DNA from 3 places in the Clostridium zhoujianii genome. Region 1 is predicted to be linked to each of the others. Evidence: predicted binding sites of a transcription regulator. Region 1 holds the regulator's gene; each other region holds the start of a gene.
The links. Region 1 encodes NrdR, which represses ribonucleotide reductase genes. Its sites were predicted from a motif close to CACNANATNTNGTG; they were not measured.
Positions count from the first base shown of each region.

Region 1 (8,013 bases):
ATGTTTCCATTAAAGGTAGTAATGCTGACGATCCACTTATAGATATTGATTTTTCTGTTGTTGAATCATCATTATTCCCTCCACATCCTACTAATGCTCCCCCAATCACAGTAACTAGTAAAGCACTAACTATAAATTTTAAATTTCTTTTTTTCATAATTAAATCTCCCCTCCAAAATAATTTGTTTACTAGGATTTATCTTATACTTATATATTAGTTTCTATAAGTTAACCTATTATTATACCTTTGTTAATTAATATTAGGTAAATGTTAAATACATTTAACATTTCTTTGAGAATATTCTATTTCCTCATACTAATTTGCATAAAAAAAATAAGAAGTACATACTCTGTTGTACTTCTTATTCCTTCTATTATATATGTTTAATTTTTACAGAAAAGACCGTGCCTTCTCCAAGCTTACTTTTAACATCTATTTCACCATTAAATGTCTTAACAATATGCTTAACAATTGCTAACCCTAATCCAGTTCCACCGCTTTTTCTTGCTTTATCTACCCTATAGAATCTTTCAAATATTCTAGGAATATCTTCCTTTGGTATTCCTATACCATTATCTTCTATCTTTAAATAATAATATTCACCTTCAATATAGCTTACTATTCTAACATAGGAACCTGGATTTGAATACTTGACCCCATTTTCCACTAAATTTAATACTAATTGTAAAAACCTATCTTTATCCCCGTACAATAAGTCATCATTTCTCTGATCAAGTATCAATGAAATATTCTTAGATTCAGCAAATCTTTTCACCATACTCATTACATCATCTATAACTGCATTTGGTAAAAACTCATCTTCATCACCTAATATATCACTTTCTATTTTTGATAAAACTAATATATCATTAATTAATCTACTAAGCCTCTCAGATTCTTTATTAATTATATCTAGGAACTTTTTCCTTGTCTCTTCATCTTCAACATACTTTAATGTTTCTGCAAAACCTTTTATTGATGTTAGTGGTGTTTTAAGTTCATGAGATACATTAGCAACAAACTGACTCCTCATATTTTCTAATCTTTTTATATCAGATATATCTTGAACTGCTATAACCTTACCTATCCTTTCAAGACCATCAATTATAGAAGCTTTCTTTATTCTAAGCTCTCTCTCAACTGGATGCAGCAATTTAATCTCTTTTTCAACATCATCTTCTTCATTTAAAAAATTATTTATATCATAATCCTTAATATAGTCTGAAATATTCTCACCAGTTATATCTCTTCTAATACCAAATATTCTTTTTGCATATGGATTTATTGTAATAACCTTGTCTTCTCCATTAACTGCAATAACGCCACTTTCCATACTTCTTAAAATAGATTCCAATCTATTCTGTTTGTCTAACACTTCCCTTATCTTTCCTTGAAGCTGATCTGCCATATTATTAAAAGTACGTCCTAATGAACCAATCTCATCATTAGTTGATGTTTTAACTCTAATGTGTAAATCTCCCTTCGATATCCTAGTAGTTACATTTTCTAAATCCTTTAAAGGTTCAATTATTGTCCTAACCAGCTTTAATGATAGAGATATTGAAAAAATAATTACTACAAACATAATTCCTATGCAATACTTTATATTGTCTACATTAAAAAACTTAATTGTCTCAAAGGGTATTGATGATCTTAAAATATTTCCATCATCAAGTTTAATAGCATAATAAACTAATTTCTCATTTGTTGTCTTACTTATTCTAGTTGAATAACCTTCACCATTTTTTATGGCGTCTTGGATTTCAGGTCTCCCTAAATGATTGTCTAAATCATCTCCTATACTATCATAAATAACATGTCCATCACTTGCTATTACTGTACACCTTACATTAACATTATTTATTTTATAGTTCTTAATTACCTTTTCGTTATTATAATCTAATTGAAGTATATAATTGTTAAAATTTTTTAGGGAATCCTTAATTTTGTTCATCTCTTGAATATTTGATAGGGCCACAAAAAATGAAGTTACTATGGTTAATGCAAAAATCACAGTAATTATTACTGATGTTAAAATTTTTTTCTTCATTTTATTTCCCTGGGTTAAATCTATACCCGACCCCTCTTATAGTTTCAATAAACTTAGGATTCTTGTCATCCTCTTCTATCTTCTTTCTCAGATACCTTATATGAACATCTACTGTTCTTGTTTCTCCAATGTATTCATAGCCCCATACCTTATCTAATAAGGTTTCTCTTTGAAGTATTTTACCTTTATTCCTTATAAGGATCTCAAGAAGCTCAAATTCTTTTAACGTAATATCAATTTTCTCGCCATTAATAATTACTTCATGCCTCTCAAAGTCCACTTTCAGTATACCACTTTCATAGCTTTCTCCCTCAGTCTCATCATTACCTGAGCTTCTTCTAAGTACAGCCTTAACTCGTGCTAAAAGCTCTCTTATAGAGAAAGGCTTTGTCATATAATCATCTGCTCCTAATTCTAATCCAAGTACCTTATCTAATTCTTCTCCCTTTGCAGTAAGCATAATTATTGCAGCTTTTGAAGTATCCTTGTTTCTTTTAATTTCTTTACAAACATCAAAACCATCCATGCCAGGTAACATTAAATCTAATAATACCAAATCTGGCTTTATTTCTTTTGCTACTTTCAAAGCATCAAGTCCATTATTAGCTGTAAATATTCTATATCCTACATTTCCTAAGTTAAATTTTAGCAACTCAATAATATGTTCTTCATCATCAACTATTAATACTTTTTCATCAGCCATTGCCACTCCCCCTACTTTAGGATTACAAATGAAAATAATCTTCCATATGATCCTTCTGATTTTCTATATGAATGTAACTTAATATCTTCAGAACAATATGTGCATAATGACAGTGAATTAATATTATCATCTTTAATTCCTACCTCTTTAAGATTATCAATTATGCATTCTTCCATACTCAAGTTCCTTCCATTAAATAGTATGTTTTCATCTATATTTTTCTCATTAATAAATTTACTTTTCAACTCTTCTGAAACCTCATAGCAACACTGCCTTATATGACCTCCAATATAAGCTTTGATATCAGATGATTGACTTCCATAAACATTTTGCATCTTTTCAATAGTCTTTTTAGTTATGGAATTAAAAGTACCTTTCCATCCACTATGAATTGCAGCAGCTACACCCTTAGCTTCATCTACTAAAATCACTGGAACACAATCAGCTGTAAATACACCAATTGCAATATTTTTAATATTAGTAATTAAAGAATCTCCTTCTTCTTCTATGAATTCTTCCCTATTATCTCCTTTAAAGATCAGTACTCTATCTGAGTGAACTTGCCTTAAATATATAATATCCTCTACATTAAACTCTTCTTTAATACTCTCAATAGTTCTAATACCATCCTCTGTATGCCTATTAAAATTCCTTCCTTTTTCTGCAGTCGAGAAAACTAATTTTTCATTTTCCCCATCAATTACAAGGTAATCTTTATATTTACTTAATGAACCAACATTTAGTTTATTCATAGTACCTCCTTAGAATCTATCTAGATTTATTTTAACATTATATAATATTATTATCTATTTTCATACAATTAATTAACCAAAGTTTAACTTACATTTATAAAAAAAAGAATCAGAAATCAAAGACTTCTAACTCTAAATACTCCCTAAAATATTAACTTTGATGTGTCATTAAGTTCTTAATTTCCTTCATAAAAGTATTGATATCTTTAAATTGTCTATAGACTGAGGCAAACCTAACATAAGAGACTTCATCTACATCTTTTAATCTATCCATTATCATCTCGCCTATATATTCACTCTGTACCTCTGTCAACATCCTGTTTGAAATTGTTTTTTCTATATCGTCAGCTATATCTTCGATTTGCCTTCTAGAAATAGGTCTTTTTTGGCAAGCAATAATTAATCCATTAATTATTTTTTCTTTATTAAATGTCTCTCTTGTGGAGTCTCTTTTAACAACTAAAATCGGAATATCTTCAATCTTTTCATAAGTTGTATACCTTTTGCTGCATCTTAAGCATTCTCTTCTTCTTCTTATTGTTGTATTATCATCTGTAGATCTTGAATCTACAACTTTACTTTCTTCATAGGAACAAAAAGGACATCTCACAATACCATCCACCTTTCGTCTTTCGCTCTGTATTTTCTTATAAGCTTATTATACATACTTATATATGTTTTATCTAGTGCTATCCATAAATATTATCACTACTTGTCCCCTCAAAATCAACTAGTAATACATCCATCCCCACTTTAATAATATTTTCCCAAGGCACTTCAATATCCTCTGTTTTAGAAAACCACCCTTTAGCTTCTCCAGGAATAATTATAGATAAAATCTTATGCTCTTCGCAATCTATTTTAATATCCTTTATAAATCCTATCTTGGTACCAGAATTAACCTCTATAACTTCCATTGTTCTCATAGCATTTATTGAATGTAAATTTTCTTCCATAATCCTCACTCCTTTTCTTCTTACTAATTATATGCATTATGTAGCTAAATATAACTTCTATAAAGTAATTAATAGACGTTAGGAAACCCTAACGTCTATTTTATACATGCTTTCGCATATGCTTTAATGCAGTTTTTTCCAATCTCGAAACCTGAGCTTGTGATATACCTATCTCCTCTGCAACTTCCATCTGCGTTCTCCCATTAAAGAATCTAAGATTAAGTATAAGCTTTTCCCTATCACTTAGTTTTTTCATAGCTTCTTTTATTGAAATGTTTTCAAGCCAACTTTCATCTGTATTTTTGCTATCACTAACTTGATCCATAACAAAAATTGCATCTCCACCATCATGATATATGGGCTCATATAATGATACTGGATCCTGTATTGCATCTAATGCAAACACTACATCTTCTCTTGGTATGTTTAACTCTTTAGATATTTGTGAAATTGTTGGCTCCTTATTATTTTCTTTAACTAATCTATCACGAACAACTAAAGCTTTATATGCAATATCTCTTAATGACCTACTTACCCTAATAGAATTATTATCCCGTAAGTATCTTCTAATTTCTCCTATTATCATTGGTACTGCATATGTAGAGAATTTCACATTTTGACCTAAATCAAAATTATCTATTGCCTTCATAAGCCCAATACAGCCTACTTGAAATAAATCATCAACATTTTCTCCTCTATTATTAAACCTCTGTATAACACTTAAAACCAATCTTAAATTTCCTTTAATAAAAGTTTCCCTAGCAGTATCATCCCCTTCTTGCATCTGAATAAGTAATGCCCTCTTCTCCTTTTCCTTTAATACGGGGAGTTTTGAAGTATTTACTCCACATATTTCAACTTTATTAATGATCACTATCATCAACCCCTTCGGAAGTAATTACGACTGCATTAAACATTATCTCCGCTAGAGGAAACTTTTATACTAAAGACAAACTATATCATTCTACTTATTTCTTTTTTTAGTCTATTAATTATCTTTTTCTCAAGTCTTGAAATATATGATTGTGATATCCCAAGCATGTCGGCTACTTCTTTCTGGGTTTTCTCCCTTGTTCCATTAAGCCCAAATCTAAGCTTTACAATTTCTTTTTCTCTTTCATTTAAATTCTTAAGTGCCATAAATAAAAGTTGCTTATCTACTTCATCTTCTATAAGATTGTATACTGTATCGTTTTCTGTCCCTAATATATCTGATAATAGTAGTTCATTTCCATCCCAATCTATATTTAGTGGTTCATAAAAGGAAATTTCAGCTTTTATTTTACTATTTCTTCTAAGATACATTAAGATTTCATTTTCTATACACCTTGAAGCGTATGTAGCAAGCTTAATCTTCTTCTCTGGATTAAATGTATTTACAGCTTTTATTAACCCTATGGTGCCTACAGAAATTAAATCTTCTATATTCACGCCAGTATTCTCAAACTTTCTTGCAATATATACTACTAATCTTAAATTTCTTTCAATTAATATACTTCTTATTTTTTCATCACCATTTAGTAAATTTCCAACCAATGCTTCTTCTTCCTCTTTTGTTAATGGTGGTGGTAATGCATCATTACCCCCTACATAGTGAAGTTTCCTAGTTAAAAACTTAAACCTCTGTACTATTCTGTTTAAAATAAGATCTAATTTAATCATAATATCCTCCTCTATATAACTCCTCTTGATAACAAAGCATTATATTCTTTATCCCTACTTAACACCTCACTACATGGGCAAATTATAGCATCTACTTCCTGCCACTCTTCACCTTCTCTTCGGATACGAACCATGTCACATTTAAAACCTTTTAATTTACCTGAATATCCTATAGCGCTATATGGTATATAGTAAGTTTCATCTTCTTTGTAATCAGTAACAAAATTTTCTTCCACAAGAATACAGGGGATATTAGTTATCGGTTCTCTTAATTCATTTCCTGTATCTAAAAAACCTCTAATAATATACTTTATATTATCTATTGATACTTCTATATCATAGATAAAATTTGTAATCAATGCCCTTTCTCTAAAGTAACTTATAACTCTTTCACATATTACGTATAAAATCATTATTGCTATTACTAAATACTTTAATGAATATTTAATAATAGTCACCCCACCACTAAATGTATAGGAATTTTGCCATAGAGAGAATCCAAAACATAATCCGCTTAAAGTTAAGGAGCTTAATATATATACGCCTGTACCCTTTAATAGCATATGAATTTTATAACTCCTTAAAGATATAAATATCATAAAAAAGGCTACAGTTAGCTGAAAAGGTAGTAATGTAAATGCTCTTAAATTTGGAAAAACCATTACCACTGTATATAAGGCCCCAACTAATGCCGATATAATTCTTTTCCTCGTGCATACTTTAACCCTCATTACTTGAAATGTTATTGAAAGTAAAAATATATCTACTATAAAATTCTCTATTATAAGTATATCCAAATATATTTCCATACTAATTACTCCCCTCCCTTCATATCAATTATAATCCTAGACAAGACTAAAATTTTGTCACTTTAACTTACTAATAGAACTTTTTTTAAAGTTCATTTTTTACATTAATGAACAAAATAATCTAATATTAAAGTAAATATAACCTCTAAAGATTTTAATAAAAAAAGCTTAGTCAATTTCTTGACTAAGCTCATATTAACTACTTATATATTTATTTTTTAGTTCTTCTTAAAAATACTGGAATATCTAAATCATCTTCATCAGTATATCTTCTTGATGTTACTTCCTCTTTTTCAGCTTCAACTGTTACAGCTGCTTCCTTTACAGTTTGAGTTACAGCTGGTTGTTGCTTAACTTCAACTTTCTTTTCTTCAACAGAAGAAATACTATGTTCTGCTTCAAATCCTGTAGCTATTACAGTTATTCTGATCTCATCATTTAAAGTCTCATCAATTACTGCTCCAAAGATTATATTAGCATCTGGATCTGCTGATTCTCTTACTACATCAGCTGCTTCATATACTTCTAAAGCTCCTAAGTCTGCACCACCTGTAAAGTTTAATATAACTCCAGTAGCTCCTTCAATTGATGTTTCTAACAGTGGCGATGCTATCGCTTGTCTAACTGCATCAGACGCTCTGCTATCACCTTTTCCATATCCAACTCCCATGTGAGCTAATCCTTTATCAAGCATAACAGCCTTTATATCAGCAAAGTCGGCATTAACTACACCAGGAATTGTAATAAGATCTGATATAGCCTGAACCCCTTGTCTTAACACATCATCAGCTAACTTAAATGAATCAAGAAGGGTCGTCTTCTTATCAGCCATTCTTAATAATCTTTCATTTGGAATTATTACTAAAGTATCAACTTTCTCTTTTAGGCTTGCAATACCCATTTCGGCATGTCTCATTCTTCTCTTTCCTTCAAATGGGAAAGGTTTAGTAACAACACCTACTGTTAGTATATCAAGTGATTTAGCTACTTCAGCAACCACTGGTGCAGCACCTGTTCCAGTACCTCCACCCATTCCTGCCGTAATGAATACCATATTAGCACCCTTAATAGCAGCAGTTA
Region 1 is NZ_JBPUTF010000001.1:1,854,675-1,862,687, forward strand. It holds gene ACSYT2_RS08665 (phosphate ABC transporter substrate-binding protein) at 1-157, opposite strand, end outside; gene ACSYT2_RS08670 (HAMP domain-containing sensor histidine kinase) at 375-2,051, opposite strand; gene ACSYT2_RS08675 (winged helix-turn-helix domain-containing protein) at 2,053-2,754, opposite strand; gene pgeF (peptidoglycan editing factor PgeF) at 2,766-3,506, opposite strand; gene nrdR (transcriptional regulator NrdR) at 3,658-4,116, opposite strand; gene ACSYT2_RS08690 (YlmC/YmxH family sporulation protein) at 4,196-4,462, opposite strand; gene sigG (RNA polymerase sporulation sigma factor SigG) at 4,563-5,336, opposite strand; gene sigE (RNA polymerase sporulation sigma factor SigE) at 5,417-6,124, opposite strand; gene ACSYT2_RS08705 (sigma-E processing peptidase SpoIIGA) at 6,136-6,933, opposite strand; gene ftsZ (cell division protein FtsZ) at 7,145-8,013, opposite strand, start outside.

Region 2 (8,013 bases), on a different contig from region 1:
ATATCTGCTAATGCTCCATTTCTAGCAAGCATCTCCATAACTTGTCTTGAACCTGGTGCTATTACTAAACTTACATTAGGATTAACCTTATTACCCTTAAGAATCTTAGCAACTTTCATTAAATCTTCGTATGAAGAATTAGTACAACTACCTATAGCAACTTGGTCAACTTTAATCTTACCAAATTCCTCAACTGTTTTTATATTATCTGGGCTATGAGGCCCAGCTGCTGATGGTGCTAACTCATCTAAATTAATAACTACTTCTTCATCATAAACTGCATCTGCATCAGGCTTAAATTCGATCCAATCTTCTTCTCTTCCTTGTGCTTTAAAATACTCTAATGTTCTTTCATCACTTGGGAATATTGAAGTAGTCGCTCCAAGTTCTGCTCCCATATTAGTTATAGTAGCTCTCTGTGGAACTGAAAGAGATTTAACACCTTCTCCAGCATATTCAAAGACCTTTCCTACTCCACCCTTTACTGTTAGCTTTCTTAAAACTTCAAGAATAATATCTTTAGATGCTACCATCTTATTTAGCTTACCAATTAAATTAACCTTAACTACTTTAGGAGTGTTTATATTATAAGCACCACCACCCATAGCTAACGCTACATCTAGACCACCAGCACCCATTGCTAACATACCTACTCCACCTGCTGTTGGAGTATGGCTATCAGATCCAGTTAATGTTTCTCCTGGTGTAGCGAATCTTTCTAAAAATACTTGATGACATATCCCATTACCTGGCTTTGAGAAGTGTACTCCATACTTAGATGCTACTGTTTGAATAAATTTATGGTCATCAGCATTTTCAAAACCTTGTTGTAGCATATTATGATCAACGAAAGCCACTGATCTTTTTGTTTTAACTCTATCAATGCCCATAGCTTCAAGTTGAAGATAAGCCATTGTTCCTGTTGAATCTTGAGTTAATGTTTGGTCAATTTTAATAGCAATTGGTTCTCCAACCTTTAATTCGCCTTCAACAATATGACTTTTTAAAATTTTATAAACTAAATTATCGCCCATTTTCTTTCCCCCTGTATTTTTATTGCTTTTATTGCTTTTATTTAGAGATTAGTACTGTTTTCATTTTCTAATCTTTTATACTCTTTATATAATGCAACTACCTCTTTATCAAATAAAGTTCTCTTTAATCTTACTGAAGTAGAACGTACCAATTCTAGTATTCCATTTGCTTCTTCATTAGTAAGCTCTATATTATATTCCTCGAATTTATTTACTATTGCTGCCCTACCTGAATGCTTCCCTATAACAATTTGTCTTTCTAACCCAACAACACTTGGATCAAAAGCTTCATAGTTCTTAGGATTCTTAATAGCTCCATCAGCATGTATTCCTGATTCATGAGCGAACATATTAGTTCCAACTATAGCTTTCCAAATAGGAAGCTCTCTACCTGATGCTCTTGATACATATTTAGATATTTCCCTAAACATTGTAGTATCCATGTCCACATCTAGTCCATATACAAACTTAAGAGCCATTGCAACCTCTTCTAATGCTGCATTTCCTGCTCTTTCACCTAATCCATTTACTGTTACCCCAACATGATTAGCTCCACCTCTGATTCCAGCAATTGCATTAGCTGTAGCCATTCCAAAATCATCATGAGTATGCATTTCTATATCAAGATCTGTATTATCATGTAAGTATTTAATATCCTCTTCAATTTTGAATGGACCCATAACACCAACTGTATCACAATATCTAAATCTATCTGCACCAGCTTCCTTAGCTACCTTCATAAATTGAACTAAGAAGTCTCTATCTGCTCTTGAAGCATCTTCTCCATTTACTGATACATATACTCCATTCTTCTTTGCAAATTCAACTGCTTTAACCATATTTTCAAGAACCCATTCTCTTGATGTTCTTAATTTATTCTTTATGTGTATATCAGACACTGATATTGAAATAGCTACTGCATCTACACCGCAATCAATAGATTCTTGTATATCTGATATAACAGCTCTATTCCATGCCATTATGCTACTCTTTAAATTTCTCTTAACTATATCCTTTATAGCTTGCTTTTCATCCCCACCCATAGTTGGTATCCCAACCTCAAGTTGATCTACTCCTAGTTCACTTAGCATTGTTGCTATAGCAATCTTTTCTTCATTTGCAAAAACAACTCCAGCTGTTTGTTCTCCATCCCTAAGTGTTGTATCTACAATATATATTTTCTTTCCATCTTTAAGATTTTTAATTGCCATGAATAATCCCCCTTTGCTTTCTTAATATTTATTTCTTATTGCTCGATATACCCATACAACATACTTACTCACAGTTCCCCAACTAAGTAACTAATGGATATATTTTAACATTTTTTATTATTTTACCACCTAATTTTATCACATTAAATATTAAATAACAATAGATAAGACTTCCAAATATAGTTTTTTTGCAAGAATTCAAGTTAACTCATTCAATATAGTTCGTTATTTTTTGATTTTTAACTATATTCTACTTATAATTGCAAGATTTTTAATAAATATTGCATAATAATCTTTCTATATATTTACTTTTATTGATTTATATGTGATTTTAATATAAAAAAGGTGTATCAAAATAAATGGTTATTTTGATACACCTTATATTATATAATCCTAGTGTTTGTAAGTGTTAATATGGGACTCTGTATGAGTTACTCTATCTTCTCTTTCATGTAACTTACCAGAACCAAATCTCTCATCTAAACTTAAATATCCAGTAACTCTTGATATGCCCTGTATATCATTACTTCCACACTTCGGACATTTAGATTCATGGCTATGCAATGATTCCCCACAATTCTTACAATATCTTATATGGAAATTAACCCCCAAATAGCTTATATTAGTATTTCTATATGCGTAATTAACTATATCCATTATTGTTTCTCCAGTTGGACTATCATCAACTTCTAGATAACTTATATGTCCACCATTACAAAGTTTGTGATATGGAGCTTCTATATCAATTTTTCTCTTAACTGATATAGGGAATCCTACGGGTATATGATAGCTATTTGTATAGTACTCTTTGTCAGTAACTCCTTCTATCATCCCAAATATCTTTTGATCTTGCTTAATAAATTTACCTGAAAGTCCTTCTGCTGGTGTAGCATAAGCACTCCAATTTAGCTTAGTTTCTTCAGTTAATCTATCAAGATTTTCTCTCAAGAATGTTATTATTCTTATACCTAACTCTCTTGAATTATCATCTTCTCCATGATGCTTTCCTGTTAAGGCAACTAAAGTTTCAGCAAGTCCTATGAAACCAATTCCCCATGTTCCTTGCTTTAATATTGGTTCTATTGAATCATCTGGTAATAATCCTTCTGATCCCTTCATTAAATTCTGTCCCGCAACAAAAGGTAAATCCTTAACTCTTAGCTTCTTTAACACTTCATATCTATGCATCAATGATTCCTTTGCAAGATCTATTCTTCGTTGGAATATTTCAAAGAATTTATCTATATCGCACTTAGCTTGAAGACCTATTCTTGGTAAATTTATAGTAGTAGGTGCTATATTACCTCTTCCCTTACAACCTGGTTCTCCATTAACATTCTTCATTAGATACGTTCTACAACCCATTGTTGCAGGAATATATCCTTGATCATAGTATTCTTTATTGAAATCAGCATCTATATTCATAAATGTTGGATTCATTCTCTTAGCCGCTACTCTGCATGCTAATTTATATAAATAGAAATAAGGATCATTTTCCTCTCTATTAACCCCTTCTTTTACTCTAAATATTATGTTTGGAAATATTGGTTGTTCACCTTTTCCAAGGCCCTTTTCATATTCTAATAAAAATACCTCACATACTAATGCTGCATCTGCTGAATTAGGAATTCCTATATTTACTGAACTGAAAGGTACTTGAGAACCTGCCCTTGAGTGCATTGTATTTAGGTTATACACTACACCTTGCATAGCTTGATGAACTCTATTTCTTAACTTTAACTCAAGAACTTCATTAATCTTTTCTTCTGATACTCCTAATTCCTCAAGATCTTTCCTAATCTCTTCTCTCGTAGGTTCAACGAATATACCCATATCATTATCAAAATCAGGGTGGGATTGTCCACCAAACATATCATTTTGCGTTGATTGTAAAAGTATACATGAGAGCTCTGCTGCTGTCTCTATCCTCTTAGGAGCATTAATCATCCCGTATCCTGTATTAAATCCATTCTCTAGCATTTCTTTCGTTGGTATATGTAAACAATTGGTAGTTAGATTATAGCTGTCAAGATCATGATAATATAAATCTCCTGTTTCATGTGCCTTAGATAAATGTTTTGGCATCGCAGCTAAGTTATGCCACTTATTTGATTCTGATGCTATCCTTAATAGTTTAGAACTGAAATTATTTCCCACATTTGCGTTATCTCTATCAGTCTCTACACCTATTTGTTGTATAGCTTTCATTAAATCTGATTTGATTTCTCTTACTTGTGTTCTCTCTATTCTATAGTTAGAATAAGCTCTTGATATATTTTCATGACCATTATCTCTTAAAGCTTTTTCTACTAAATTCTGAATTTCCTCTACTGTAATCCTTTGCTGTTCAGTCATTTCTATGTAATTTATTACTTTCTGAACCACATCAAAAATCTGGCTAGTTCTTAAACTTAAACCTTCTTCTGTGGCTGCACCCCTTATTGCTTTTGTTATTTTCTCAGAGTTAAACTCAACCTCTCTGCCATCTCTCTTAACTACATATAGCATTCACTCTACCCCCATTACACAATATATGGTATTATTAGTACCTCAATAATTATACTTCATTAAAATTTATATATCAATATCCTGTATCTTTTAATTTAATGAATATATCCTTGGTTATTATAAATTACTTCTATTTATCTCCTATTTTTAATATGATTTAGTTATTTTTGTTTTTTATTCCTCCTTACTTGTGATAAGTTCTATTAAATTAGACTAAAATAATAATGTATCTATGTTATATCAATCTTTAGGAGGTTTTTCTATGAGAAAAAAATATTTTCTGACTCTTCTTATTTTTTTTATTTTCTTATTTTTAGGATGCAATAATAAAGTTGTTAACGAAGAAATTTCAGATACAACCTCACAAGATATTCCTGAAAAATTTTATAATCTTTATACTGGTGAGGAATCCCTAACTGATATTAATAATAATATCCCCTTTATGGTTATGATTGAAAACTCCCCTGCTTCCCGTCCCCAAAGTGGCCTTTCTCAAGCAGATGTAGTATATGAGACTTCAGCTGAAGGAGGAATTCCAAGGTTCATGGCTTTATTTCATAAAAACTCACCTGATACTATTGGCCCTGTAAGAAGCATACGTTCATATTTCATTGATATATCACAAGAACATAACCTTCCTTTTGCCCATTGTGGCGGCTCTGAGGAAGCTTTAAATGAAATAGCAAATAATAACTCTATAATGAGTATAAATGAAATTTCTAAGACAAATTACTTTTGGAGAGATCCTAAGAGGAACCCACCTCATAATCTATATACTTCATCTACTAATATTAGAGATTACATTCGTAAGAATAATTGGACCGTTGATGGTAAGGCCTTTTCTAAATTTAATAGTTCATTTTATACTTCAAATGATTTACCTACTGCTAATAATGTAAGGATAACTATGAATAAGCTATATAATACAAGTTATACATACTCCAATGATTTATATCTAAAATCTATGGATGGTATAAAGGCTATTGATGCTGATAATAATGAAGCTATTTCATTTACAAACATTATTATCCAAAAAACCAATATAAAACTTAGTTCGGATAATCTTCATCTAAATATTGACCTCTTAGGTGATGGTGATGCTATTGTTTTGTCCAAAGGTAAAATGGTAAGTGCAACTTGGAATCATACATTAGATAGCAGTAGAACTAGATTATATGATGACTCTGGAGATGAGATACCTCTTTCTCCCGGAAAAACTATCTGGCATATTGTTGATAAAAGTACTTCAGTAGAAATTAATTAAAATTTCTACTGACCTAAGAAAATAGAAGTAGAGAATTATCGCCTAATTTTCTACTCCTATTTTCTTAGCCTTTATCGTCCAACTTTTTTATTTTTCTTAGCTTCGTACATTTTTCTATCTGCCTCTGATAAAATCTCATCTTTTTGTAACTTCTCATATGAATTAATAGTAACTAACCCATAGGTAAAGTCCACCTTTATCTTATCATCACTAATCTCCAAATTTTCTCTTATACTTAACAACCTTTTTTCCGCATCATTATATGATAAATTTCTAAATATAATTACAAACTCATCACCAGACATTCTTGCATATATATCTTCTTTTCCTAGGCAAAGCTTCATGGCATTAGCCATTCTTACTAGAGCTTTGTCCCCTGCATTATGCCCATATTCATCATTTATTTTCTTAAAATCATCTAAATCAATCAAGGCTAAGTGAACTTCTATATTACCCTTTTTAATATTGCATATTTCTTTTTCTAATAATTCATTAAAACTTCTTCGATTATATAAATTAGTTAAATCATCATGGGTAGCGATATGTTTAAGTCTATCTTGTATAAGGAAGTTTTTAATTGCAAGCTCCAATTCATACTTTATATACCTCATAGTTCCTATATCATCATCATTAAATGTTATATTTTGATCTATAGACTCTATACTTATAACACCTATTAACTTACCATCATAGTTTATAGGTGATGCTAATATTGCATTTAAAGCTTTACCATTACAACCACTTAATATTGCTATATCCTTACATCCATTATAATTGTATAGCCCTATTTCTTCTTTAGTAACAGCCGTATCTCTAATTCCACCTTCAAAACCGCTTAGTGCCTTATAGTAAAATAATCCATCTCCCTTTTGAATTAAAATACTTCCTTTACTTCCCTTGGTAATAACATTTATTGCAGTATTTAAAATAAAATCATATACATCCTGCTTATTATCAATTAAAGAAATTCTATCTCCCAACCTATATATCTCTTTTTTTAATCTTTCCACTTCTTTTATCTTATCTTTTAAAGCTTTTATCTTAATCCTTTGAATTATAACAATTAAAAATAAGATAATTAAATAAATAGCTATAAAAAAACTATTTTTCATACTTCCTCCACCTGAAACTAATAATAACTTTATATTCATGATTATATAACTAAAAATAATATTGGTACAATAATTAATATTTTAATTTCAAAATATTAAATAACTATATCACTTCTGATATAGTAAACTATATCAGAAGTGATATAGTTATTTAAATTCACATATATTATTTATATGAATTATTAGGAGGTAATACCATGCAAAAAATCGCTATACTAACTGATAGTGCATCAGATATAAGCAAAGAAATAGTAGAACAATATAATATAAAGGTCGCACCTTTCAGAATAATATATTCTGATAAGGAATTTGAAGATAAAGTAGATATCAGCCCTGAAGAGGTATATAGTTCACTAGAAAAAGAAATTCCTACTACATCTTTACCAAATGTAGCTAGAATAGAAAGTATCCTAAATGAATTAGAATTAGAGGGATACACACATGTAATATCTATAAATATCTCAAGTGCTCTTTCAGGAACTAGTAACTCAATAAGACTAGTACTTGAAGATCATCCAAATTTAAAGTCATTTGTGTATGATACAAAAACTCTAACTATGGCTGAAGGTTCTATAGTTATTGAAGCTGCTAAAATGATTCAAGACGGTAAAAGCTTTGAAGAAATCATAGAAGCTCTTCCTAAGCACAGAGAAAGAGTTAACTGCTACTTTACCCTTAGTACATTAGAATATCTAAAAAAAGGTGGTAGAATAGGTAAAGTTGCTGGTACTATTGGAGAAATCCTTAGTTTAAAACCTATCATTCACGTTGGAGATGATGGTGTTTATCATACTTATTCTAAAGTGAGAGGAAGAAATCAATCTATAAACAAAATTCGAGAGATCCTAAATACTTATCTAGAAAAAGGTAAATGTAATCTATGG
Region 2 is NZ_JBPUTF010000004.1:125,752-133,764, reverse strand. It holds gene ACSYT2_RS16545 (aconitate hydratase) at 1-1,034, opposite strand, end outside; gene nifV (homocitrate synthase) at 1,076-2,245, opposite strand; gene nrdD (anaerobic ribonucleoside-triphosphate reductase) at 2,639-4,753, opposite strand; gene ACSYT2_RS16530 (DUF3048 domain-containing protein) at 5,016-6,017, shown strand; gene ACSYT2_RS16525 (sensor domain-containing diguanylate cyclase) at 6,089-7,129, opposite strand; gene ACSYT2_RS16520 (DegV family protein) at 7,327-8,013, shown strand, end outside.
Region 2: the regulator NrdR is predicted to act here: its motif matches at 4,771-4,784, upstream of nrdD (anaerobic ribonucleoside-triphosphate reductase).

Region 3 (8,013 bases), 800 kb from region 1:
GAGCTTATTATGTCTTTGGTAACTAAAGGCTTTACAATAAAGATTTTATTATTCTTTTTAATAATAAAATATATATTTACACTTATAAGCTTTGGATCCGGTGCACCAGGAGGAATATTCTTTCCATTGCTTGTACTTGGAGCATTGGTAGGTAATATTTTTGGGATATTTATAAGTGATTTTTTTGGTTTACCAAAGGAATTTATAGTGAATTTTATTATATTAGCAATGGCAGGGAATTTTGCATCAATAGTAAAGGCACCTATTACGGGGATAATATTAATTACAGAGATGACGGGTTCATTTGAGCATCTATTAGCTCTTGCTTTTGTAGTTATTATTTCATATTTAACAGCAGATATATTTAAGTCTAGACCAATATATGATAGTTTACTTGAAAGAATTTTAATGAAAGGAAACAATTCAACTAAGGCCTATAGGGGGAGTAAAACCTTATTAGAGAAGTGCGTATGCATGGGAAGTTATGCTGAGGGTAGATATGTAAGTGAAGTTAAATGGCCAAAAAATTCATTACTTATATCTATTAAAAGAGGGGATAGGGAGATTATACCTAAAGGTGATACTAAGATTGATAGTGGAGACTTTTTGGTTCTACTAATTAACGAGAATAACGCAAGAGAAGCTTTGGTAGAAATTGATAAGTTAGCATCAAAAGTATATTAAAAAAGAGGTTTGAATATGTATCGATACATTTGACAACTAAAAAAGGCCCTCATATTATATAACATATAAGTAATAAATAATTGGGGGATTAACTATGAAAACTAAAAAACTAGTACTATTATCATTATTTACAGCTTTATGTTTCATTGGAACATGGATTCATATACCAGTACCAACAGTAGGTACAAATGCTATGATCCATCTTGGGACAACTGTAATATTTATAATTGCAATTCTTATTGGAAAAAACGCAGCAATTCCAGCAGGTCTTGGATGTGCATTATTTGATTTATTCTCACCAGGATATGCACTTTGGGTAATTCCTACCTTAATTACAAAGGGTTTAATGGGATATGCAGTTGGTAAAATAGCTTTTGCAAATGGAAAGAAGGGGAAGAACCCTATTTATAATATAATCGGATTTGTAATAGGTGGAATAGTATCATTAACAGGATATTTTATATTTAATTGGATATTTTTTAAAGGGTGGGAAGGTGCTGTATCAAGTTTAATTACCTCCTTTGGAACAACTATAATTGGTCTGTTAATTGCAATTCCATTGTCAATGGGTGTTAAGGCAGCAACAAATAGATTTATAGAAGATGTGTTTATAAGTGAATAGGAAGGTGTTATTTTGAGAAAGCCAGTTAAAAGGGTAGCGGTAGTTCATGACTTATGTGGAGTAGGAAAAGCAGCATTAACAAATATTATACCCGTACTTAGTATTATGGGAGTAGAAGTGTGTCCTATACCTACAATGCTTTTATCAACTCACACAGGTGGATTTGGTAATCCATCAATAGTAAAGCTTCCTAATTATATTGATGAGTGTGATGAACATTATTCTAAGTATGAAATAGATTTTGATGCATTGCTAATTGGATATTTAGGAAGTGATAGTGCTATAGATTCTGCAATAAAATTTATTGAGAGAAATAAGAGCTCTAATATTGTTATAGATCCTATATTTGGAGATCATGGAAAGTGCTATTCTAATTTTGATATGATATATGTCCAAGGCTTAAAAAGGCTAATAGCATTTGCTGATATAATTACACCCAATTATACAGAGGCTTGTCTATTAACTGGCGAAGATTATATAGAAGATTTTTCTTTTAGTAGAATTGAAAAAATTTGTAATAAACTTATTGATTTAGGAGCTAAAAATATTGTTATTACAAGTTTGCCTTCTAAGCTGGAAAAGGATATAGGTATAGCTATTTACGAAAAAGGTGAGCTATCTATTATATCTAAAGAAAAGAAAGGTGAGGCATATCCGGGGACAGGGGATATATTTACATCTGTATTAATAGGGGAAAGACTTAGAGGAAAATCTTTAATTGAGAGCTGTGAGAAGGCACATAACTTTGTTAGTGAATGTATAGAGGAAAGTAGTAAATTTGATTATCCTAGAAGAGAAGGAGTTCTCCTTGAAAAAAAGCTATATTTGCTTGTAAATAAATAATAAAATAAAAAATCTTCAGTTTGTTACTGGAGATTTTTTATTTTATATAGAATTACTATTAATGTTGATAGATTTATAATTTTAAGATGGACATTTTTGATATTTACTATAAAATTTTATTGAGATTTTTATTTACAATAGAATTTTATATTGATGAAACCACTAAATGTAGTGTATAGTTTATAGAGTGATAGGTTTATATTGTGGATTTGTTAAAAATATATGAAGTTATACTTATTATAAAGATATAGTATGAAAAAGAGAGAAAAGTAAAAACAAATCATAAATTTAGACATATTTCATGTATGAAATATAAATTTAGGTAGTGTATAATAATGAAATAATGGCTATTGATTGACAATAAATAGCAAAAAATATTTTATATTGAATTACAGGGGGAAGAAGAAGGATATGAACGTTATAAAGAGAGATGGAAGTACTGTTGTATTTGATAAAATGAAAATTAGGGAAGCAGTAACAAAGGCAATGAAAAATGGTAGTGGGATTTATTTGCCAGACATTGCGAAATTAATAGCTAATGATGCAGAAAAACACTTTAGTGATGGGGAAGAAATACCTACAATATATAAAATAGAGACTTATGTATATGATAGATTAGTTCATTATGGGCAAGCAGTTACTGCAAAAGCCTATGAAGGATACAGAGCAGTACAAGAGTTTAAAAGAAATAAGAATACAACAGATGAAAGTATATTAAGTTTACTTAGTAAAACAAATGAAGATGTAATGAAGGAGAACTCAAATAAGAACTCTGTAATTGCTGCAACACAAAGAGATTTAATTGCTGGAGAAGTATCTAAGGATATTTCAAGAAGAAGATTAATTCCATCTCATATGGTTCAAGCTCATGATGAAGGAATGATTCATTGGCATGATATGGACTATACACTTTCTTCAATTTTCAACTGTTGTTTAATAAACTTAGAAGATATGTTAAACAATGGAACTGTAATAAATGATAAATTAGTTGAGTCACCAAAATCCTTTGGAACAGCTTGTACAGTTACAACACAGATAATAGCACAAGTTGCAAGTAATCAATATGGTGGACAAAGTATAACAATAAAGCATTTAGCTAAATTCCTTAGAGTTACATATGATAAGTACTACAAGTTCTATTTAGATAAATATGGTAATGAAGAGTTAGCAAGAGATTTAGCTAATGATATGAAACTAAAGGATTTAAAGGATGGAGTTCAAACTATAAGATATCAATTATCAACTCTTCAAACAACAAATGGCCAATCACCATTTAGTACAATATACCTTGAAATAGAAGAGGGTAATGAGTACGAAGAAGAAATGGCATTAATATGTGAAGAGATGATTAAACAGAGATTAGCTGGAATGAAGAACTATAGAGGTCAAGAAATTGGTGAGGCTTTCCCAAAACTTGTGTATTTACTTGATGAACATAACAGTTTAGAAGGTGGAAAATATGATTACATAACTAAACTTGCAGCTACTTGTACTGTTAAGAGATTAGTTCCTGACTACCAATCTGCAAAGATTATGAGAAAGAACTATGAAGGAAATACATTCCCACCAATGGGTTGTAGATCCCACTTAAGTCCATGGAAAGATGAAAATGGAGATTACAAGTGGTATGGAAGATTCAATCAAGGTGTTATTAGCTTGAACTTACCTCAAATAGGAATAGTAGCAGATAAGGATATGGAGCTATTCTGGGATATGCTTGATCAAAGATTAGAACTATGTAAAGAAGCTTTATTAATTAGACATAAGATGTTACTTGGAACTCTTTCAGATGTTTCACCAATTCATTGGCAACATGGCGCAATAGCAAGACTTGAAAAGGGCGAAAAGATAGATAAGTTATTAAAGGATGGATATTCAACATTATCTCTTGGTTATGTTGGAATTCATGAGATGGTTCAGGCTATGCTTGGAGTAAGCCATACAACAGAAGAGGGAGAAAAGTTTGCTATCGATGTAATGAAACATATGAGTGAAGCTTGTGAAAGATGGAAGAAGGAAACTGGATTAGGCTTTGGTTTATATGGAACACCAGCAGAAAACCTTATTTATAGATTCTGTAGGTTAGATAAGCAAAAATATGGAGTGATCCCTGGTGTAACAGATAGATTATATTACACTAATTCATACCATGTTCATGTTTGTGAAGAAATAGATGCTTTTAGTAAGCTTAAGTTTGAATCACAATTCCATGATATTAGCTTAGGTGGATGTATTTCATATATTGAAGTTCCTGACATGAGCAGAAATGTTGAAGCAGTAGAACAGATAATAAACTATATTTATCATAATATTCAATATGCTGAGATAAACACTAAACCTGACATATGCTACAGCTGCGGATACACAGGAGAAATAAAACTGGATAATGAAAGCTTAACTTGGTACTGCCCATCCTGTGGAAACAAAGATGAAAGTGAAATGCAAGTTATGAGAAGAACCTGTGGTTATATTGGGACAAATTTCTGGAATAAGGGTAGAACGGCAGAAATAGGAGACAGAGTACTTCACTTATAGAAGGAACTTTATTTAGGAGGTATTTCTATTGAATTATGCAGAAATAAGAAAATTTGACGTTACAAATGGGCCAAATGTAAGAGTAACTTTATTTGTAAGTGGTTGTACTAATAACTGTGAAGGTTGTTTTAATAAAGATTTGCAAAATTTCAACTATGGAACCCTATGGAATAAAGAGACAGAGGATAAGTTTATCTCCTATGTAAAAAACGTGAATATCTTAGGAGTTAATATCCTTGGGGGAGAACCTATGGAGCAAACAAAGGATAGGGATTTAGTAAATCTTTTAAAAAGGATTAAAGATGAAACAGGAAAGCCTATTTGGCTTTGGTCTGGTTATCTTTATGAAGATATCATAAAGGACGAAAAGAAGAAAGAGATTTTAGCTTTAGTTGATGTTATTATAGACGGAAAGTTTGAAATTGCAAGAAGAGATATTAGTTTAAAATATAGAGGTTCAGGGAATCAAAGAGTAATAAATGTTACTGAATCTTTGAAATTAAATAAAATAGTTGAAATAGAGCTATAGGAAAGAATAAAAGACAAGTATATACTTGTCTTTTATTATATAATCATTATTTAGAGAAGGCAAATAAGGTATAATCAATACTAAGTATAAAGGGAAATTAATAGGAATGTAATATTTTGCTAGAGGATTTTGAGTTAGAAAATAGAATATGTTACTGTTGGCAAAGAACATAATAAAAGGAGTGAGTATTTATGGAAAGAATAGAGGTTAATAAAGATTTATCATTATCAAGAATAATACAAGGTTTTTGGAGATTAAGTCACTGGAATAATAAACCTGAAGATACATTAAGATTTATGGAAGAGTGCTTAGAATTAGGTATAACTTCTTTTGATAACGCTGATATTTATATGGCAGAGGAGCTTCAAGGAAATGCTATGAAGCTAAATCCTACTTTAAGAGATAAGATTGAAATAATAACAAAATGTGGAATTAAACCGATGAATGCTCTTTTCCCAGAAAATAAAATGTTACAATATAATTCAAGTAAGGAGCATATTGTAACTTGTGCTGAAAATTCATTAAGAAGATTAGGAACTGATCATATTGATTTATTATTGATTCATAGACCTGATTTTATAATGGACCCAGAAGAAATTGGAGAGGCTTTTAATGAATTAAAGAAGAGTGGGAAGGTGTTTAACTTTGGGGTATCTAATTTTACATCATCACAATTTAGTATGCTACAATCCTATGTTGATGTACCTCTTGTAACAAATCAAGTAGAAGTATCACCATTACATTTAGATCCAATAGCTGATGGAAGCTTTGACTTCATGTTAGAGAAGAGAATTAATCCTATGGCTTGGTCACCCCTTGCAGGAGGAAGAATATTTACTGGAGAAGATGAGAGAGCAGTAAGATTAAGAGGATCTCTTGATAGAATCAAAGAAGAAATAGGAGCTAATTCTATAGATGAAGTTATTTATGCTTGGCTATTGAGACATCCAGTGAAAATAATGCCTATAGTAGGTTCGGGTAAAATTGAAAGAACTAAGGCAGCTGTGAATGCTTTACAATTAAACTTCACTAGAGATCATTGGTATGAAATATGGCAATCATCATTAGGAAGAAATATAGATTAGATTTTTATATTAGGCTTATACAAGAGAATTAGAGATAAAAAGATAAAGGGCAAGAATTTCTTGTCCTTTATCTTTTTATAATTAATCTTTAATTAAAGCTTTATATTTATCAATATCATCAAATTCTGTTGAATAGTATACTGGAACTTTATCAATGTTTTTCATCACAATAGGATTTCCGTCATTAAGATTTTTAAAAATAACTTCAAAAGAATTATTTTTCTCTAAAGCAATTTCAATTGTTTGATTCTCTCCAATTAATTTGTATTTTTTATCACCTAACTCATCATAAGTACCACTATTAACTTCTCTATTATCAATATATTCTGTAAAATTCTTTTCATCAGGTTGTATTGATATTTGGATAACATAATTATCAATGGTTCTTTCACTTTGATAGAATCCACTTAAGGGTAAATAATTTGTGTCTGTACAACCATAAATTATAAGTACTACTATTAAGGATAAGGTTGAAAAAAGTAATTTTTTCATAATAATATTCATCTCCTTTTTGTGGATTGTAAAAAAATAATACGTTACTATTAAATTTTACACAAATAATGGTAAATGTCAAAGTTTCTAAGAATATTATCATTTGAGAAAGTAGGGCATACTTTGCTGAATAAGGTTATTTTAATAATATATTGAATTTATATAATAAATTAGTTAATAAACAGAAAAAAGTTATTGATAAACGATAAAAATGATCTATATTAAATATATAAGTAAAATATTGGAGGGGCAATTATGTCTGAAATAAAGCCTATAGTAATTGGAAAGAAAAAAGACTGAGAAGGTTAAGTAGATGGAACATTTTATTGAGTTTTGTAATCTGTATTGCTTTAATATTTAATTTAGCATCAGCATATATTATTTTTGAAAATCCACCATTTGAAATACCTTGGAATGGAGAAATGAAACAAGTAATTTTTAGTAGTGTTATGAGAATTATGCTATTTATAGGGAGTATATTAGGTATAATTTTAAGCGTATATCCATTAATTTCATTAAAAAAATAATAAAATCTATAAATACTAATAGTATTTTTAATAATACAAACATAAGAATATTAAAAAAAGTGCAATTGTTATAGGATTATACATTTTTCTTAAGGCATTTAATATTATACCTAAATCTACAGGTGGATTAGATATAATGAGTTTTGAACAAAGTATAGTAATAGGAAAGGTAGGAACAATACCGGAATTATCTATGTCTGGTTTTGGATTTAACTTTAGTTTTGATAGTGTGTATTCAATATCAATTATATTGTTTATAATAGTTTTAATAGAAATAATAAAGCTAGGAAAAGTATTAAAAGAAGAGAATGAGTTAAGAATTTAGGTGATGGAATTGAGTATAATAGTAAATTTAGATGTTATGATGGTTAAACGTAAAATATCATTAAATGAACTTTCTGAAAGGGTTGGAATAACAAATGCAAATCTTTCAGTACTAAAAACTGGAAAAGCTAAAGCAATAAGATTTTCAACCTTAGAAAAGATCTGCGAGGTGTTAGAGTGCCAACCAGGTGATATACTAGAATATAAAACTAATTGATTAAAGGTAAAAAGCTACTTACTTTTAGAGGTTGACTTCTAAAAGTAAGTAGCTTTTTGGCACTAAAATCTTATAACATAGTGTAGGTAACTAAATAGCTACCTTATATAAAAAAGTAGAATCTGGCTTATTAATAAGGATAAATGCAAAATTAT
Region 3 is NZ_JBPUTF010000001.1:1,058,361-1,066,373, forward strand. It holds gene ACSYT2_RS04980 (ClC family H(+)/Cl(-) exchange transporter) at 1-684, shown strand, start outside; gene ACSYT2_RS04985 (ECF transporter S component) at 779-1,306, shown strand; gene ACSYT2_RS04990 (pyridoxamine kinase) at 1,319-2,149, shown strand; gene nrdD (anaerobic ribonucleoside-triphosphate reductase) at 2,561-4,684, shown strand; gene nrdG (anaerobic ribonucleoside-triphosphate reductase activating protein) at 4,713-5,213, shown strand; gene ACSYT2_RS05005 (aldo/keto reductase) at 5,405-6,298, shown strand; gene ACSYT2_RS05010 (hypothetical protein) at 6,380-6,790, opposite strand; gene ACSYT2_RS05015 (hypothetical protein) at 7,117-7,317, shown strand; gene ACSYT2_RS05020 (hypothetical protein) at 7,454-7,642, shown strand; gene ACSYT2_RS05025 (helix-turn-helix domain-containing protein) at 7,652-7,858, shown strand; gene ACSYT2_RS05030 (hypothetical protein) at 7,949-8,013, opposite strand, start outside.
Region 3: the regulator NrdR is predicted to act here: its motif matches at 2,310-2,323, upstream of nrdD (anaerobic ribonucleoside-triphosphate reductase).